3 regions of the Paenibacillus sp. 7516 genome follow, and region 1 is predicted to be linked to each of the others. Evidence: riboswitches for the same ligand, from Rfam matches in the RefSeq annotation. Region 1 holds a riboswitch; each other region holds the start of a gene.
What was found. Region 1 has a riboswitch for thiamine pyrophosphate ahead of thiC (phosphomethylpyrimidine synthase ThiC). Riboswitches for the same ligand answer to the same signal wherever they lie in the genome.
Positions count from the first base shown of each region.

Region 2: another riboswitch for thiamine pyrophosphate. It lies ahead of CHI14_RS11665 (ABC transporter ATP-binding protein); the one in region 1 lies ahead of thiC (phosphomethylpyrimidine synthase ThiC).
Region 3: another riboswitch for thiamine pyrophosphate. It lies ahead of CHI14_RS00535 (thiamine phosphate synthase); the one in region 1 lies ahead of thiC (phosphomethylpyrimidine synthase ThiC).

Region 1 covers NZ_NPBI01000041.1:64,182-67,403, reverse strand. Annotated here, with positions in the region: gene CHI14_RS27520 (IclR family transcriptional regulator) at 23-766, shown strand; TPP riboswitch at 889-1,002, shown strand; gene thiC (phosphomethylpyrimidine synthase ThiC) at 1,292-3,166, shown strand.
Region 2 covers NZ_NPBI01000012.1:85,214-88,435, reverse strand. Annotated here, with positions in the region: gene hisC (histidinol-phosphate transaminase) at 1-862, shown strand, start outside; TPP riboswitch at 968-1,070, shown strand; gene CHI14_RS11665 (ABC transporter ATP-binding protein) at 1,241-2,002, shown strand; gene CHI14_RS11660 (ABC transporter permease) at 1,989-2,801, shown strand; gene CHI14_RS11655 (ABC transporter substrate-binding protein) at 2,894-3,222, shown strand, end outside.
Region 3 covers NZ_NPBI01000002.1:95,488-98,709, reverse strand. Annotated here, with positions in the region: gene thiO (glycine oxidase ThiO) at 1-641, opposite strand, end outside; gene CHI14_RS00535 (thiamine phosphate synthase) at 672-1,298, opposite strand; TPP riboswitch at 1,541-1,650, opposite strand; gene CHI14_RS00530 (ABC-F family ATP-binding cassette domain-containing protein) at 1,760-3,222, opposite strand, start outside.

The sequences.
Region 1 (3,222 bases):
AACATGAGGAGGGCATTATGCCATGGAAGACCGCAAATTAACCGTCCGGGCTGTGGAACGGGCGCTGGATATATTATTATGTTTTACCACACGGAGCGATCTGGGACTCACGGAAATTGCGAGCCAGATTGGTTTGCACAAAAGTACGGTTCATCGTCTGATGGCGACGCTGGAGGAGAAGGGTTTCGTCATTCGCGATGCGGCCACTGAGAAATACAGGCTGGGCATTCGGATCTGGGAGCTGTCTGCTCATATGTCCCGCAGTGATGACCCTGCCATTTTGCTGCTTCCTGCAATGGAGCGGCTCAGAGATCGATTGGGAGAAACGGTCAGTCTGTACCTGCGGGACGGCAGTGAACGTATCCGTATTCAGGCTGTTCAGAGTGATCAGGCCATTCGGCGGGTGGCTCCGGTTGGCGTACGTCTTCCCCTTTCCGTAGGGGCATCCAGCAAGGTACTCATGGCATTTGCGACGGAAGAAGACCGGGAGGAACTGATGAATGGCCCGGAATGGCCCGTATTTATCGATCCCGAAGTTTACCTGGCACAGATGGGAGATATCCGGGAGAATGGATATGCGACCAGCTACGAAGAACGTGAGCCTGGAGCGGCTGCAGTATCGGTGCCCATTATGGATCGGAAGGGGAATATTGCTGCAGCGCTCTCCGTATCCGGTCCTGTTAGCCGCCTGTCCCAGGAAACTTTGCACGAATATGCACCTGTACTGAAGGAAGCGGCCGCGCAGATGGGCCTCATGTTGTCCTGATCCGGCATGCAATGGAATATAAAGGGTTGTTTTTCTGATGAGCTTGCGCTAGTCTGTAATGGACAGCCCGACGGGGCTGGAATGAATTGAATATGGAACTGCGGTACACATACCGCAACTTGTAACGTTACTAGGGGAGTCCGAATTGTCCGGACTGAGACGGGATCGCAAGAGATTCCGGACCCTTTGCACCTGATCTGGATCATACCAGCGTAGGGAAGTAATCGGCGATATAACCACGAACACCTGCATAATCTAGCCTTTGGCATGTCTCCACTTGTAGGAGCTTGGCATCAGGCTTGCTTGTTATGGGTGATGGACATAAGCCGGTTCCCTCGGGAACCGGCTTTTTTATATACAGTGTCAAGCGATCATCCGCAGCAGAGGGGGGGTATCTTCTTTTGCGGGGGAGCTGGAGTTGGGTATAACCCACTTATGCCAAGGCCAGATTCGGTCTGAGCTATGCCGCTGTAATGTTCTTTCTTCGGAAGTTGGCCGCTCTTTTCTTGCCTATGCGTGGATGATATGGAACGGGTGCACGAGCAATCAAACTGGCCCATCCATGGGACGACCAACGAGGAGGAAGAGGTAGCGATGAATACAAACAACAGAACAACGGTACAGGAACATTCAGGACAGGGATTGGAAAAGGGAGCAGTGGTGGCGGGACGGGTCCAACCGTTTCCCGGCAGCCGCAAAGTTTACATTCAGGGCTCGCGTCCGGACATTGCAGTACCCGAGCGTGAAATTGCCCTTCATGACACGAATACACCCCAAGGGGTGGAGCATAACGAGCCACTTCGCGTGTACGATACGAGCGGCCCTATGACGGATCCCGGATTTCACGCCGATATCCGGGCAGGTCTGCCCGCTTTGCGTGCACGCTGGATCACAGAACGTAACGATGTAGAGGCGTACCAGGGACGTACCGTCAAACCGGAGGATAACGGGCTTAAGCCAGGAGGGAAGAGAACCGGAGCTGAAGAATATCCAGGCCTCCGCGGCAAACCGCTGCGTGCACAATCCGGACGCTGTGTCACTCAGATGCATTATGCGAGGCAGGGCATCATTACGCCTGAGATGGAGTTTGCTGCTATCCGTGAGGGCGTGGAGCCGGAATTCGTCCGGCAAGAGCTGGCGAGCGGCAGGGCCATTCTGCCATCGAATATCAATCATCCGGAGAGCGAACCGATGCTGATCGGACGTCATTTCCACGTGAAGATCAACGCGAATATTGGCAACTCTGCCGTATCCTCTTCGATTGAAGAAGAAGTGGAGAAAATGACTTGGGCGGTACGATGGGGGTCCGATACGGTAATGGATCTTTCCACAGGCAAGGATATCCATACCACCCGGGAGTGGATCATCCGTAATTCCCCGGTACCGATTGGGACGGTGCCGCTGTATCAGGCGCTGGAGAAGGTGAATGGCGAAGCCGAGGCACTTACCTGGGAGTTGTACCGGGATACGCTCATTGAGCAGGCAGAGCAGGGTGTGGATTACTTTACGATCCATGCAGGCGTGCTGCTGCGTTACATACCGATGACGGCCAAACGGATGACCGGCATTGTTTCAAGAGGTGGTTCCATTATGGCGGCATGGTGCCTTGCACATCATCAGGAGAACTTTTTGTACACGCATTTTGAGGAAATCTGTGAAATCATGAAAAGGTATGATGTAGCCTTCTCTCTCGGAGATGGACTCCGCCCGGGCAGCATCTATGATGCCAATGACGAAGCCCAGATGGCTGAACTAGCTACGCTCGGTGAACTGACACAGATTGCATGGAAGCATGATGTGCAGGTGATGATTGAGGGGCCAGGACATGTGCCGATGCATAAGATCAAGGAGAATGTCGACCTTCAGATGGAGATCTGCAAGGAGGCACCATTCTATACACTCGGTCCGCTGACAACCGATATTGCACCAGGCTATGACCATATTACCTCAGCCATTGGAGCGGCGATGATCGGCTGGTTCGGAACGTCGATGCTCTGCTATGTGACACCAAAGGAACACTTGGGCCTGCCGAACAAGGATGATGTTCGGGAAGGCGTTATTGCCTACAAGATTGCGGCACATGCCGCTGATCTGGCCAAAGGCCATCCGCGTGCACAGCGCCGGGATGACGCGCTGTCGAAGGCCCGCTTCGAATTCCGCTGGCGGGATCAGTTCAACCTGTCACTGGATCCGGAACGTGCGCTATCCTATCACGATGAGACCCTTCCGGCTGAAGGGGCCAAGGAGGCCCATTTCTGCTCCATGTGTGGGCCTAAATTTTGCAGCATGCGCATTACGCAGGATATTCGTGCCTTTGCCGCAGACAAGGGCTTGTCCGAGAATGAGGCTGTAGCAGCCGGGATGCAGGAGAAGGCTGAGGAATACCGGACTCGATCCTAAGCTCGTTACAGCGCAATTTAAGCAGCCTAAGATAACTAAAAGCCGTTCTCTCCACT
Region 2 (3,222 bases), on a different contig from region 1:
GGGTGTGCGTACCTCCCAACTGGTATTTGGCAGTGGATCATTCGAGCTCCTAACCCTTACCGCTCAAGCCTATCTTAATCCCGGCGAGGAATCACTCATTCCGGTCCCCTCCTTTAACTGGTATAAGGGCGCTACGCTGCTTGCAGGCGGGGCTATTCATGAAGTGCCTTTGGTCAACCATTCACTGGACCTGGAGCAATTCCGGCAGCGGATCAATGCTTCTACCCGAATCATCTGGCTGTGCAATCCGAATAATCCAACCGGAACCATTTTCACGGCAGATGCCCTGCTTGGTTTACTCGAATATGTGCCCTCCCATGTCGTGGTTGTCCTGGACGAAGCGTATTATGAATTCGCGGAAAGTGAGGATTACCCTGATACGGTTAAGCTGCTGGAGCAGTATAATAATCTGATTATTCTGCGGACCTTCTCCAAAATATATGGACTGGCCGGCCTGCGAATTGGATATGGCATCGCGAATGAAAGCATCATTGAAGGCATTAACCGGGTCAAGCTGCCCATCAGTCTGACAGCCGCATCCCAAGCCGCTGCTTCGGCCAGCCTGGATGATCATGAATTTGTTTCTCATTGCCTGCACTACAATCGTCAGGGACGGGAAACGTTAACGCAATCCTTTGATCAGTGGAAATTACCCTACATCCCTTCCGAAACCAATTTCATCATGGTGGATCTGTTGCAGGATAGCGGCCCGATTACCAAAGAATTGTTGAACAGAGGCATCTCTGTCCGCGGCGGTGCCGAATTCGGTATGCCTACCTGGCTTCGGATTACGATTGGCACACCTGAGCAGATTGCCCGTCTGATCGGTGAGCTTGATTCACTGTTACATTCAAACAATTAGAATAGGTTACTTTCCTAACTTCTTTACGCACACTTCTTTTAAGCCGCCCTCTTTACATCTCGCGTGAATGTGATATATGCTGTGTACACAACTGCATATCTTGAACGATTGCACTAGGGGAGCCTTGCGGCTGAGACGAATGAATGTATTCGGACCCTTTGAACCTGATCTGGATCATACCAGCGGAGGGAAGTGGAGCGGACTTTCAGTTAACGGATTTTTTTCATATTCATATGAACATGAATGTCGGTTGAACTTAACAGGCCCACTCATTTCTCCGGAAATGGGCGGGCTTTTTCGCGTTTACTTAAATACAGATCGCAAACAACGTGCATTTCCGTTCAGGCAGTTTTTATTCCAAGGGGGTCAAGGAACCAGATGAGCAACGATGTACAGATTAACAACATGACCTTCACTTTTCCGGATCAGAGACATTCCCCCGTGCTCTCCAAGGTGTCGATGTGTGTAAAAAAGGGAGAATTCGTCTCGCTGATCGGCTCCAGCGGATCGGGCAAGAGCACGCTCTTCAAGCTGCTGGCAGGTTTGCTTGAACCGACAGATGGCACGATCGAAATTGCTGGGGTGCCGTCAGGACAACGACTCGGGCGGGTTGCCTACATGCCGCAGAAGGATTTGCTGTTATCCTGGCGGACGGTTATGGAGAACTGCCTGCTTCCCTCGGAGCTTGCTCCGAGGAAGCAGGACAAGATGAAGCTGCGCACTGACATTATGGCCGGACTCGACAGATTCGGCTTATCCGGCTATGAGAATGCCTACCCGGACGCACTGTCCGGCGGCATGAAGCAGCGGGTCGCCCTGCTGCGCACCTTGCTGACGGGAGGACAGCTGATGCTGCTGGACGAGCCCTTCGGCGCGCTTGACGCCATGACCAAGCGGGAGATGCATCGCTGGCTGCTTGAATTGTGGGAAGGCCTCGGCAAAACGGTGCTGTTCATCACGCATGATATTGAAGAAGCCCTTTTATTAAGTGACCGGATTATCCTACTAACTCCTGGCGGTCGGCAGCTGCTGGACATGACGGTGCCTCTGCCCCGTCCGAGACATTCGGGCATGGTCTATGATCCGGATCTTATACAGATGCGACAACGGTTGGAGGAACAACTACATGCGAAGCTTTAATGTCAGCAGATGGTTTGCCCGCTATGGCCTGTTCGCTGCGCTTCTCCTCCTGATGCTTGCCAGCTGGGAATGCATCGTTCGATTAGGCTGGGTTCCATCTTTCATTATCCCTGCACCTACATCGATAGTAAGTTCTCTAGTTGAGTATCGGCGTCTGCTCCTCGGAACCCATCTACCTGCCACATTGATGGAGGTAGCAGTTGGCTTCGGCTTGTCCATCGTGGCCGGAAGCGCTCTGGCAGCGGGCATGCACCTCAGCCCTTCGATTGAAAAGGCGCTGTACCCTTTCATCGTAATCAGCCAGACGATTCCACTGATTGCCCTGTCTCCTGTATTCATTCTGTGGTTTGGCTACACACTCTGGAGCAAAGTCGCTGTGGTGTTTCTGATCGCATTCTTCCCGATTGTGGTCAGCACCTATGATGGTCTCCGTCAAGGCGACCCGGAACAGCGCGAACTGCTGATGACCATGGGAGCAAGCAAGTGGGATCTGTTCCGCAAGCTTCAGGTACCTCTTGCGCTCCCCTCTTTCTTTTCAGGATTGAAGATGTCAGTGGTGTACTGCGTGGTCGGCGCAACCATTGGCGAATGGCTCGGAGGCAGCAAAGGTCTTGGTTATTTCAGCCGCAGAATGTCAAGCAACATGAATACGGATGCGATGTTTGCCTCCATTCTGCTGTTATCCTTGCTGGGCATCGGTCTGTTCGTGCTTATTGCCTGGCTGGAGCGAACCCTCGGATTGAAGCGGAATGCAGACCATGCACGCAGAGGAACGTCGATGAAAAGGCAATCGCAATGAGATAACAAGTGCTGCTCCTTCCTGTCGATCTCTTTGGAACATATCAGCAATTGGAACCAAACAAAAATGAACGAAACGAGGCTCATTTATCCATGAGAAAAAAGAAAATCATTCACATCCTGCTTCCTGCCCTCATCTGTTTATTGCTGATCGTCAGCGGTTGTGGCAATACAGGTGCCAAGCCCTCATCGTCCGATCCCGATCCCCAGATACAGGGCACAGATTCAACAACAACCGGATCGTCGTCTGGTGACCATGATTCATTGTCCATCATGCTTGACTGGTATCCGAACGCAGTCCATTCCTTTATATATGCAGCACAGGAAAAGGGATATTTTGCAGACCAAGGTCTCGATGTGGACATTCAGATGCCTGCCGATACGAATGATGCGCTCAAGCTTGTAGCTGCTGGCAAAGTGGA
Region 3 (3,222 bases), on a different contig from region 1:
TCCGCAGTTAGACTTACATTCTGTACTCCTTCGAATACTTTGACTCCCATTGTCTGAGCTGCCCTCGCATAGGCACGTGTCAAATTGACAGGAAGAAGCTCGCTTTCTGAAGCCCTATATAGAGCTCCGAAAGTTTCCTTGCTTATCCATGGAGCTTCACGTTGAAGATTGGAATGATCCCACCATATTTTCTCTGTAAGCAAATCTGTACTTCTTCTGGTATCACTATACTTTATCATCTCGTCTTCATTCCGAAATGGTGTAATAAATCCATTCTGCTGCAGGCCAATTTCGATGCCGCTTAGTCGTTGAAGCTGTTCTTTTTGCTGATGCAGTCGTTTTCTACTTTCATATGCTAGCTTTGACATCACAGTAGTATGAAACGACTCGCTGTCTGCAGCTAACATGCCCGCTGCGGCAGAAGATGTCTCACTTGCAATACGCGCACGCTCGATCAAAATCACTTCCTTACCTCGTGAAGCTAGCTCATACGCGATGGCACAACCTATAACGCCGCCTCCCACAACAATCGTTTCCGCATGAAGCTTGCCACGAATTTCTCCACGTATTTGGGTCGTAAAAGCTGCTCCATTTCGGTAAAGGCTGCCACTTCGTCTTCGGCCTCTTGCTTCTCCGCTCATTCATTCACCTCCGTGATTTATTCTTAATTTCTATCGTTCAACAGTCCGCCTCAAGGCTGCTGCTGAGCGTTCGGGATTATCACTGGCCCATATAGAAGATATTACTGCGGCACCACTTGCTCCAGCTGCACGTACAGCTGCTATGTTTGCCGGTCCAATACCGCCAATGGCAATTACGGGGATGGAAACAGATGAGCATATTTCAGACAGTGCAACTAGCCCTCTCGGCTTGATCCCAGGTTTGCTGCTGGAGGAAAATACATGACCATAAAAGAGGTAATCTGCTCCGCGTTCTTCAGCTTCTCTAGCTTCGTGAAGACAATGAACAGAAATGCCGAGACGAAGTCGATAGCTTTTGTTCAGGCTGCTGCCTTGAATATTCGCCATATTGGACTGACCCCAATGAACCCCCTGAAATAATACATGTTTTTCCAAATCATCCAGATCACTAAGACCATTGATCACGATCCTATCAGATGGAATTCCTGCATACAGCAAACTATACGCCCATTGAATTTTTTGTTCGGTCGTTAGATGCTTCTCCCGAATGTGGATATAGTCAAGCCAGGGCCATGCATCCGCTGCCATCTTCACAAAACGTTGTTCATCCCCTATGCCCGGCGAAACAGCATGCAGTTCAAACGATAATGAATTCATAAGTTTCCTAGAGATATCCGTTTGGTTTCACCTTCCCTGCCGTCAATATGTAAGCACAAAAAAGCCACTCCCGTAGGGAGTGGCCGCGATAACATGTCAGTTAGTTAAATGAGCTTTACATGCCAGTTGTCAGGTATACAAGCTATTAAACCATAGCCTTGATATATACGAGATACCTTCATGTTCCACTTGTGAGCATCTACATTCGCTATAATATCGAATATTAATTGGCCCATATCATTAACTAAAACGCGCCACTTCCCTACGCTGGTATAATCCAGATCAGGTGCAAAGGGTCCGGAATCGCATTATTCCATCTCAGCCGCAACGAGCGGCCCCCCTAGTGATCGTATGAAGTTGTAGCCTATGTTACCATAGACACCTTTTTTTGTCACCGTTGATTTTTTAATCTAATGTTGATGAAGGTTTTGATTGTAGAGCACTTCATTGCTCCGCAACAACTAGTTTTTTTCAGACCAGGCTTCGACGTCCCATGTTTTGGTGACCCAATCCTGATAAAATTCAGGTTCATGGGAAACGAGCAATACTGTACCTTTAAACTCTTGCAGGGCTCGTTTTAGTTCCGCTTTTGCTGTAACATCCAGGTGGTTTGTCGGTTCATCAAACAGGATCCAATTGCTTTCACGCATCAGAAGCTTGCACAAGCGAACTTTCGCTTGTTCTCCTCCGCTAAGCGCACTCAGCGGACGAGTGATGTGCTCGTTTTTCAAACCGCAGCGTGCCAGATGTCCTCGTACTTCGTTCTGTGTCAGATGGGAGAATTCGTTCCACACATCTTCAATCGGCGTAATATTGCCAGCACGGACTTCCTGTTCAAAATAAGCCGTCTCCAGATAATCCCCCAGGAACGTTTTACCGCTAATCGGAGGTATTTTCCCCAAGATGGTTTTAAGCAGCGTCGACTTACCTACACCATTACATCCAACAATGGCTATCTTCTCACCACGTTCGATTGTCATTGTCATTTTAGGCAGCAAAGGGTAGGAATAACCAATCTCAAAATCAATTCCCTCGAATACTGTTTTGCTGCTGGCACGGGCATCTTTGAATTTAAATGTCGGTTTTGCCGCTTCATCTGGGCGATCGATTCGTTCAATCTTGCCCAGCTGCTTCTCGCGGCTTTTGGCACGTCCGGAAGTGGAGGCTCTTGCCTTGTTACGCTGAATGAAATCTTCCTGTTTCTTAATATATTCCTGCTGTTTCTCATAGGCATCGATATGTTGAGCTTTTTGCATATCGGCCATTTCGAGAAACTTATTGTAGTTGGCAGCATAACGCGTCAATTTAGCAAATTCCAGATGGTAAATGACGTTAACGACTTCATTCATGAACTCCGTATCATGCGAAATCAGGATGAATGCATAAGGATAATCTTTTAAATATCGTGTTAACCATTCGATGTGTTCTACGTCCAGGTAGTTGGTTGGCTCGTCCAGCAAAAGAGCCGTCGGTTTCTCGAGCAGCAACTTGGCGAGCAATACTTTGGTTCGTTGTCCCCCGCTTAGAGCAGCAACGTCACGATCAAGCCCAATAGCGGATAATCCGAGGCCATTCGCCATTTCTTCCACTTTTACATCAATCAAATAAAAATCGCCCTGCTCAAGCTGCTCCTGGATTTCACCCATTTCTTCCAGCAATTTTTCAAGCTGGTCTGGATCTGCATCAGCCATCTGGTCAGTAATGGCCATCATTTCCTTTTCCAGCTCAAGCAGGGGAAGGAAGGCATCTTTTAAAACGTCACGGATTGTTTTGCCAGGAGTCAGCTTGGTATGCTGGTCCAAATATCCGTACCGGACCTTTGGTGTCCACTCTACTTTCCCGCTGTCTTTCAGCAATTTTCCGGTCAAAATGTTCATTAAAGTGGACTTTCCTACACCATTAGCTCCAACCAGGCCTACACGCT